Regions from separate parts of the Terrabacter ginsenosidimutans genome, predicted to be linked through region 3. Evidence: predicted binding sites of a transcription regulator. Region 3 holds the regulator's gene; each other region holds the start of a gene.
The links. Region 3 encodes LexA, which represses DNA repair genes until DNA is damaged. Its sites were predicted from a motif close to TCGAACANNTGTTCGA; they were not measured.
Positions count from the first base shown of each region.

Region 1: a site for LexA is predicted at 1,099-1,114, ahead of ABD831_RS08900 (alpha-ketoglutarate-dependent dioxygenase AlkB). Genes of this name have one in related genera too.
Region 2: a site for LexA is predicted at 1,102-1,117, ahead of ABD831_RS03505 (HNH endonuclease signature motif containing protein). Genes of this name have one in related genera too.
Region 4: a site for LexA is predicted at 1,125-1,140, ahead of ABD831_RS10530 (HNH endonuclease signature motif containing protein). Genes of this name have one in related genera too.

Region 1 covers NZ_BAABDC010000002.1:630,703-632,898, reverse strand. The annotation lists gene ABD831_RS08910 (isoprenyl transferase) at 1-228, opposite strand, end outside; gene recO (DNA repair protein RecO) at 285-1,013, opposite strand; gene ABD831_RS08900 (alpha-ketoglutarate-dependent dioxygenase AlkB) at 1,137-1,787, shown strand; gene ABD831_RS08895 (maleylpyruvate isomerase family mycothiol-dependent enzyme) at 1,802-2,196, shown strand, end outside.
Region 2 covers NZ_BAABDC010000001.1:730,511-732,706, reverse strand. The annotation lists gene ABD831_RS03505 (HNH endonuclease signature motif containing protein) at 1-1,065, opposite strand, end outside; gene ABD831_RS03500 (alpha/beta hydrolase) at 1,249-1,983, shown strand; gene ABD831_RS03495 (ATP-grasp domain-containing protein) at 1,980-2,196, shown strand, end outside.
Region 3 covers NZ_BAABDC010000007.1:78,283-80,478, forward strand. The annotation lists gene ABD831_RS17980 (hypothetical protein) at 1-19, opposite strand, end outside; gene ABD831_RS17985 (LysM peptidoglycan-binding domain-containing protein) at 357-779, opposite strand; gene lexA (transcriptional repressor LexA) at 1,008-1,733, shown strand; gene ABD831_RS17995 (hypothetical protein) at 1,841-2,196, shown strand, end outside.
Region 4 covers NZ_BAABDC010000003.1:52,977-55,172, reverse strand. The annotation lists gene ABD831_RS10530 (HNH endonuclease signature motif containing protein) at 1-1,086, opposite strand, end outside; gene ABD831_RS10525 (DMT family transporter) at 1,210-2,145, opposite strand.

The DNA.
Region 1 (2,196 bases), on a different contig from region 3:
GGAGAACGCGTAGGCCGACAGGTGCGTCACCCCGACGTCGATGGCACCCGCGACGACGTCGAGCAGGGAAGCCTCGCCCGCCTCGTGGCCCTTGGTACGCGGCAGCCCACGCGCGTTGGCCCAACGACCGTTGCCGTCCATGACGATCGCGACGTGCTTCGGCAGCAGGTCGGCCGGGATCACGGGCGGCGTCGCACCGGACGGGTGCGGGAAGGGCTTGGCGTACATGGGTCTCCGGTCGGTCGGGATCGGGTTCGCTTACGGCTCAGGCTGGTTGGGTCGGATCAAGCACGATCGACGAGACGCAGCGACCGCAGCCCTCGCTCGATGTGCCACTGGAGGAAGGCGGAGACGAGGCCGTTGCCCTGGCGCCGGTGCCGGACGTCGCTCGCGTCGGCGACGTCCCAGTCACCGGTGAGCAGGGACGCGAGCAGCTCGAACGTCTCGGGCGCAGGCGCGCTCGAGCCGGGCGGACGGCAGCCGGAACACACCGCGCCACCGGCCTGGACGTTGAACGCCCGATGGGGCCCGGGGGCCCCGCACCTCGCGCAGTCGACGAAGCTGGGCGCCCAGCCGGCGATCGCAAGCGACCGCAGCAGGTAGGCGTCGAGGACGAGCCCCGGGTCATGGGCGTGTTCCGCGAGGGAGCGCAGCGCGCCGCCGAGCAGGAGGTACTGCTGCGTCTGCGGCTCGTGCTCCTCCGTCAGCTGCAGCGCCGTCTCGAGCATCGAGGTCGCGCAGGTGTAGGCGGTGTAGTCGCGGGCGATGGCGTCGCCGTAGGGCGCGAGCGTCTCGACCTGGGTCACCGTGTCGAGGTTGCGACCCTCGTAGCACTGGACGTCGATGATCATCCCCGGCTCGAGGCGCGAGCCGAACCGGGACTTGGTGCGCCGCACCCCCTTGGCGACGGCGCGGACCCGACCCCGCGTGCGCGTCAGCATCGTGATGATGCGGTCGGCCTCGCCCAGCTTGTGGGTTCGCAGGACGATCGCCTCGTCACGGTAGAGGGGCATGGGTCCCATTCTCCCCCTCCGCGGAGCGCGCGCCGCACCGCACGCGCCGGGCGCACGCCGACGCCGGAAACTCCGCCCCACGGACTCGAACACCCGTTCGACTCCATGGGCTATCGTGGGCACATGGACCTCTCTCTCCAGGGTTCGCTCCTCGACCTGACCGACGCGATGACGCTGCGCGACGTCGGCACGGGCAAGACCCGCCACCAGCTGGCTCACGGCGCGTGGGTCGACGTCCGGCCGGGCTGGCTCGCGGCCGGCGACGAGCTCTTCACGGCCCTGCTGCGCGACGTGCCGTGGCACGCCGAGCGCCGCCAGATGTACGACTCCGTCGTCGACGTCCCGCGGCTCACGAAGTTCTACGCCGCCGGGGAGGCCCTCCCCCATCCGATGCTCGTCGAGGCGCGTGAGGCGCTGAGCCGCCACTACGCCCGCGAGCTCGGCGAGCCGTTCGTCACGGCGGGGCTCTGCCTCTACCGCGACGGGCGTGACAGCGTCGCGTGGCACGGCGACCGCGTCGGACGGTCGCGCGACAGCGACACGATGATCGCGATCCTCTCGCTCGGGTCACCGCGCACGCTGGCGTTGCGCCCCCGCGACGGCGGACCCATCCCCGGGTCGACCACAAAGAGCTTGCGCTATCCGCTCGGTCATGGTGACCTCGTCGTGATGGGCGGTTCGTGCCAGCGGACGTGGGACCATGCGGTTCCCAAGACGTCCGAGCCGATGGGTCCGCGCATCTCCGTGCAGTTCCGTGTAGCCGGCGTCCGCTGACAGGAGAGTTCCGTATGCCGTCCAGCCGCTCAGGTGGCCCCCTGCCCTTCCTCGACCACCTCGCGGCCGACTCGGCGCGCTTCCGCACGGTGCTCGCGAACGCGCCCGTAGACGCTCGGGTGCCGTCCTGCCCCGACTGGGACGCCGACGACCTGCTGTGGCACCTCGCCGGGGTGCAGTGGTTCTGGGGCGAGATCGCAGAGCGGCGGCTCACCGACCCGGACGAGCTGGAAGCGATGGACGCCGAGCGGGACGAGCGACCGTCGGACCGCGACGGCCTGCTCGCCTTCTTCGACCGCTCGAGCGAGCGGCTCCACCGCGTGCTGGGCGAGCTTCCCCCGGAGACACCGCTGTGGATGTGGTCCGACGACAAGACGGCCGGCTACATCCGGCGTCGCCAGGCCCACGA
Region 2 (2,196 bases), on a different contig from region 3:
GCGCAGGTCGACCGGCAGGGTGCGCCAGACCGATCCGGGCCGCGTCATGATCTCGCGGGCCTGGGCGGCAGTGATCCAGCCGTGGCCCGGCAGCTCGCAGGCGGCGTCGGAGGTGCCCGTCGCGACCTCGAAGGGCACGATGAGCCACACCAGGCCGGCCGGCGTCGTGCTCGGCGAGGAGGGTGAGGCGGGATCGGACACGGTGCCGGAGTGGGTGCCGGAGACAGAGTCGCAGCCGGAGCCGGAGTCGTTGCCGGACTGGGTCGCCTGCTGCCGGGCCTCGAGGTGGCTGCGCAGGAGTGCCTCGGTCGCGAGGTCGCAGCGGAGCTGGTCGAGGGTGCGGGGATCGTCCGCTCCCCGGGCCGCGCGGGCCTGCCCGTCGAGCCGGTCCATGACCGCAGCGATCGCGTCGGCATCGGCGACGAGGGTGAGGCAGCCCATCCCGTCGCCGGTGAGCCGGCTGAAGACGCCCCGCCGCGACCGCGCCCGGGCGCGGCGCTCGTCGGACCCGCGGGTGTCGAGGGAGGCGATCGCACGCCGCAGCCGGGTCACGAACGTCCGCTGCGACAGGCGCCGACCGTCGCGGGAGGGTGCGAGCACGGCCTCCTCGACGGCCGCCACGTCGGCGTCCGACAGGGCCGCCGTCTCGGACGCGACCTGAAGGGCGCGGTGCAGCGTCGTCGCGCCGGACCGGAGGGCGGCGAGGATCATCCGGTGCCGTCGCGGCGCGGTGGCCAGCGACAGCCGACGGGCCACCTCGCCGACGCCGAGACCCGTGGCCAGGGCGATCTCCTCGCTGACGACCCGGTCGGCCGACACGTGCAGGGACCCGGCTGCCAGCGCCAGCGTCTCGACCTGCTGTGACTCGATCGTGTGAAGGGCGCCGTAGGCCGCCAGCAGCCGGGCCTCGACCCGCGCCTTCTCCGTCTCCAGGGCCTCGATGGTGCCCAACGCCCGCTCACCGAGCGCCGTGAGGCTGTCCTGCACGTCCGCCATCACCTGGGCGCGCAACCGGTCGTCCTCGACCCCGAGCAGACCCGTGCGAGTGGATGCGACGTAGGGCACGGGACCACTCCTCTCGGGATCTGCGAACAGGTTAATTAGAACACATGTTCGACTCGATCGACAAGAGTTCGCGGGCATCTGTGGACAACGAATCGCATTGTCCTGCAATAGATCTCGATCAATGACAACGACGGATTGCACGCTGGACGGGCCGCCGTCCGGCGTCACGCATAGGGTCAGGGGATGGCGCGAACGAGGCTCACCGTCACCGGCACGCCGGTCGGCGACGTCGACCTCGTCGTCGTCACTCCCGTGGGCACCCGCCGCAGCGACCCCCTCCCGCTCCTCGTCGCGCACGACGGCCCGGAGTACTCGCGCCGGGCGCACCTCGTCTCGCGGCTGCGCACGGCCACCGCCGACGGCCGGGTCCCGCCGACCCGGGTCGTCCTGCTCGAGCCCGGGCCTCGCAACGAGCGGTATGCCGCCAACCCCCTCTGGGCCGAGGCGCTCGCCGAGCACGTGCTCCCGACCGTGCACACGGCATACGCCGCCGACGCCAAGCCGACGCTCGTGGGAGCGAGCCTCGGAGCGCTCGCGTCCCTGCAGACCGAGTGGCGCCACCCGGGGACGTTCGGGGCGCTCTTCCTCCAGTCGGGCTCGTTCTTCCGCAAGCGTGTGGACGACGAGGAGGACTTCGAGTTCTGGGACCGCGTGACGGCCTTCGTCGCGGGCGTGCGCCGGGCGCGCAAGCGGCGCAGCGACGCCCGGATCGTCCTCACGTGCGGCGCCGACGAGGGCAACCTGGCCAACAACCGCCAGATGGCGCAGACCCTCGCCGCGAGCGGTCACGACGTCACGTTCCACGAGAGGCCGGGCCGGCACGACTGGCGCTCCTGGGAGGCCGCGTTCGACCCGTTCCTGTTGACACTGCTGCAAGGATCGGGGTCACCCGGATCGTCCACCAGGAGAGGCACATGACGCACACGCGCAACCACCTGATCGGGCTGCTGCTCGGGGCCGAGGAGGACTGGCCCACCGCGTTCGAGGCCCTGCTCGCGCTCGTCGGTCCGATCACCACGGACGACGGAGTGACTCATGAGCTGACGAGCGAGCGCCTCACCATCGAGCCGTTCGACCTGCGCCAGCCGGTGCGCACCGAGCTCGTCATCGACCGGCTCGCCTACTGGTACT
Region 3 (2,196 bases):
TGTCCACTGCGTAGCGCATGGTGTGCTCCCTTCCCGAGGACTGTCACGCTAGGCCGCTCACCGGGCGGCTCACCGGCGTCATCCACAGGACCTGGCCCCAGGCGCATGAGGGCTGCGTGCTGTGTCGGCGCCCGCTGGACCACCTGCGCTGCAAGGACGCCGGGGACAGCAGGACGCCGCACCCCGGATCAGGGGTACGGCGTCCGGGGCAGGAGCGACGGGGTCGAAGCGCCGCTACCGCCAGCCGCTGAAGGTGGAGCCAACGCGGCAGATCGGGATGGGACGGTCGGTGCGACAGCCGGGAGACGGCCTACGCGATCGACCAGGTCCCCGAGAGCTCGCAGAGAGCTGTGGGGTCAGCGCGCCGGGATGACGAGCTGCTGACCGGCGTGGACCGCGGTGGTGCTGAGACTGTTGGCGACCTGGAGCTCGACGACGCCCTCGGCCGTCGTCAGCTCGGGCAGCTCGCGAGCGGCGACCCCCGAGAGCGTCTGCCCGGACTGCACCGTGACCGTGCGCGGCTCCCCCGTGGCCGAGGCCAGCTGGCCGGCCAACCCGACACCGAGGACGGCGACGACTGCCGCGACGAGCAGGGCCAGGACCACCCGACCGAACCGGGTCAGACGCAGGGGCGGCTGGGTGGCGCGCGCTGCCCGGGCCACCCCTGCCGCCTCAGGCCCGGTCGGCACGAGAACGAGACGGGGCCGTCCGGCCGACAGCGGCCGCTCGGACTCCTCGGTGTGCGGCTGGCGAACGGCCTCGAGGACGATGGCGCTCATGGTGACCTCCCCTTGCTCCTGAACTTGCGAACACATGTTCGATAGAACGTCTGTACGAGTTGTAGCACGTATGTTCGATGAAGTCGAGACACGCATCGAACAGGTGTTTGGCAACTGTGTTCGACCTGCGTAGTCTTTCCTCACACCACAGACCTCACCAGCCACCACTGACACTGGCCTCACATCCAGCGTCACGACGCGGTCTGAAGAGCCGACGAAGGGGACACCATGGGCGTGACCGAGCTTCCCGATCGCGACACCGGCGACGGTCTGACCGTCCGCCAGCGGCGGGTTCTCGAGGTCATCCGCAACTCCGTGGACCGCCGTGGCTACCCGCCGAGCATGCGTGAGATCGGCGACGCGGTCGGCCTGGCCAGCCCGTCCAGCGTCTCCCACCAGCTCAACGCGCTCGTCGCCAAGGGCTACCTCCGGCGTGACCCCAACCGTCCGCGCGCGCTCGAGGTCGTCTCGCCCGACGCGAAGGCGGAGGAGGTCGGCTACCGCGCGGGCGACGCGACGCCGCTGCGCCCGCGGGGCGACCAGTACGACACCGAGACCGACTCCGGCGATGCCCGCCCCGAGGCCTCCTACGTTCCCGTGCTCGGACAGATCGCGGCCGGCGTACCCATCACCGCCGAGGAGGTCGTCGAGGACGTGTTCCCGCTGCCCAAGCAGCTCGTCGGCGAGGGCGACCTCTTCCTGCTCAAGGTCACCGGCGACTCGATGATCGGCGCCGCGATCTGCGACGGCGACTGGGTCGTCGTGCGCCAGCAGCAGCATGCCGACAACGGCGACGTGGTCGCGGCGATGCTCGACAACGAGGCGACGGTCAAGACGTTCAAGCGCAAGGACGGCCACGTGTGGCTCATGCCGCACAACGACGACTTCTCCCCCATCGACGGCGACCACGCCACGATCCTCGGCAAGGTCACGGCGGTGCTGCGCCGCATCTGAGCCCTTCGGCTCCCCATCGACGACGTATGCCGTCGGCGCCCTCCGCGCCGACGGCATCGCCGTGTCCCGGGAGGCGTATCCGACGAGACGGCGAGAGACTCTGAACCGTGAGCCCTGCGAAGGAGACCGCCATGGCACCAGGCCGCACCCGGGACGTCGTGTTCACGTACCGCTACCTGCGGGGCGCGATGATCGCCCTGCTCCTCATGCTGCTGCTCTCGGTCGGCTACCAGTGGTGGTGGGAGACCGGCCACTCGTGCTGGCTCGGCTCGATCAGCGCGTACTACTACACACCGGCACGATCGGTCTTCGTCGGCTCGCTGTGCGCGCTCGGGGCCAGCCTCATCGCCTACAAGGGCCACTCGCCCGAGGAGGACGTGCTGCTCAACTTCTCGGGCTTCATGGCCTTCGTCGTCGCCATGGTCCCCACCGTGCCGGACGCCCGGTGCGGGCCGAACGCCTA
Region 4 (2,196 bases), on a different contig from region 3:
GCCGGTGTCGACGTCGGCGGCGAGACGCTGCCAGACGGAACCTGGCGCGGTGATGATCTGGCGCGCGTGGGGAGCCGTGACCCAGCCGTGGCCGGTCAGCTCGCACGCGGCATCGGACAGACCTGCAGCGACCTCGAAGGGAACGACGATGCGCACGGTGGCCGGAGGAGCGTCCGACAGACCCGGCCAGCTCGGTCCGCCCGTCCCGGCGGGTCCGCCCGTCCCGGCAGGGTCGCCACCCAGGGGCGCGGCCGAGCCGTCGGGGACCACACCGAAGAGCACGAGGTCACAGAGCAGGTCGCTGCGTAGCTGCTCGAGGGTGCGCGCGTCACCCGCGGAGCGAGCGGCTCGAGCCATCGCGTCGACCCGGTCGAGGACGCCGACGACGCGCTCGGCGGGCGCCACCACGGTGAACGTCCCCATGCCGTCCTCGACCAGACGACCGAAGACCGTGCGCCGAGCCGCGGCCGAACGACGCCGGTCCTCTTGTCCCCGTGGGTCTGCCGTTCGCACACAACGCCTCAGCCGCTCGCCGAAGAGCCGGTGCGAGGCGACGCCGCCGTCGCGGGTCGGCGCCAGCACCGCGGTCTCCAGGTCGGGAAGCAGGTCGTCGGGGAGCACCCTCGTCTCCACGACGATCCGCAGGGCCCGCTGGAGGCTGACCGAGCCGGCACGCAGCCGCTGCCGGAGCACTCGGTGCCTCCGGGGTGCCGTCGCGAGCTCGAGCCGGCGCGCGACCTCCGACGCACCGACCCCGGTCGCGCACGCGATCTCCTGCGTCACGACCTGCTCCGTCGTGAGGGGCACCGGCGAGGTCGTGACCATCCCCGCAAGCTGCTGCTCCTCGACGGAGTGCAACGCAGCGTAGGCGTCGACGATCCGACCTTCGAGGCGAGCCTTCAGGACCTCGAGGCGCTCGATCTGCGACAGGACCGACTCCGCCTCGTCGAGGAGCGAGAGACGCGGACGCGGCTTCGGGCCAGGTCCGGTCGCCGACCTCCCCTGGCTCAGCAGCCAGACGACACGAGGGTTGAGCCCGCCTGCGGCTGCGTCGTGAGCCGAACGCCCGGAGTCGAGGAATGGCACGAACTCACTCCTCCCACCCGGGTCGCCGACTCCTCAAGTAGAACACATGTTCGACTGATTGGGAAGGCCTGTCCACAACCGACCGCGTCCGATCTCGTTGCAGCGCAGGGCAATTGGAAGCGGTCAGCCCGAGGCGCCGCCCACCTTGGGCCTGGGCCGGCGCCGCGTCAGCAGCACTCCGGCGATGCACAGCGCACCACCGACGAACGTCAGGGGAGGTGGCACCTCCGAGAGCAGCGCCCACGCGATGAGCGTCGCGATGAAGGGCACGAGGAAGGTCGTCAGCGTCAGCGTGCCGGCGTCGCTGCGCGCAAGCACAAAGGCCCACGTCGAGAAGGCGATGGCCGTCGGGAAGATGCCGAGGTAGGCGATCCACCACAGGGTGCTCGCGTCACTGTCACGAACGACCGTCACGAGCTCGCCGCTCCACGGCAGGCAAACGACCGCACCGATGATGCAGGCGATCCACGTGACCTCAGGACCCGGCAGGCGCCCGAGGAGAGGCTTCTGCGCGAGGACGCCCACGGCATACGTGATCGCGGCGAGGACGGCGAGCCACACGCCGACCATGTCGCCGGACTCACCCGAGGAGAAGCCGCGCGCGATGACGACGACCCCGGCGAAGCCCACGGCCATGCCGAGCAGCAGCCAGCGGTGCATCCGCTCCCCGAGGAAGACGGTGGCGAGCAGGGCCACGATGATCGGCCCGATCTGCACGATGAGCGCGGACGTGCCGGCGTCGATGCGCCGCTCGGCCTCGTTGAGCGCCAGGTTGTAGACGCCGAACCAGCCGACGCCGCAGAGCAGGAGCAGTGGCCAGTCGCGCCGACCCGGCCAGGTGCGAGGGCGCCTGAAGACGAGCACCCCGAGCGCGACCGACGCCACGAGCAGGCGGCCCAGCGACAGCGCACCGGGCGGGACGTCACGCCCCAGGTGGCGGATCGCGACGAAGGCCGAGGCCCAGAGCAGGAGGGTCACGGCCACGGCCGCGAGCACGAGCACCTTCGTGCGCCGGGTGGTCGACGGAGCTTCTGAGGCGGTGCGGGAGTCCACGGTCACCCCCAGACCGTAGGCGTGGGTACCGACAGCGCGCCGCCCGTTTTCCGGTCA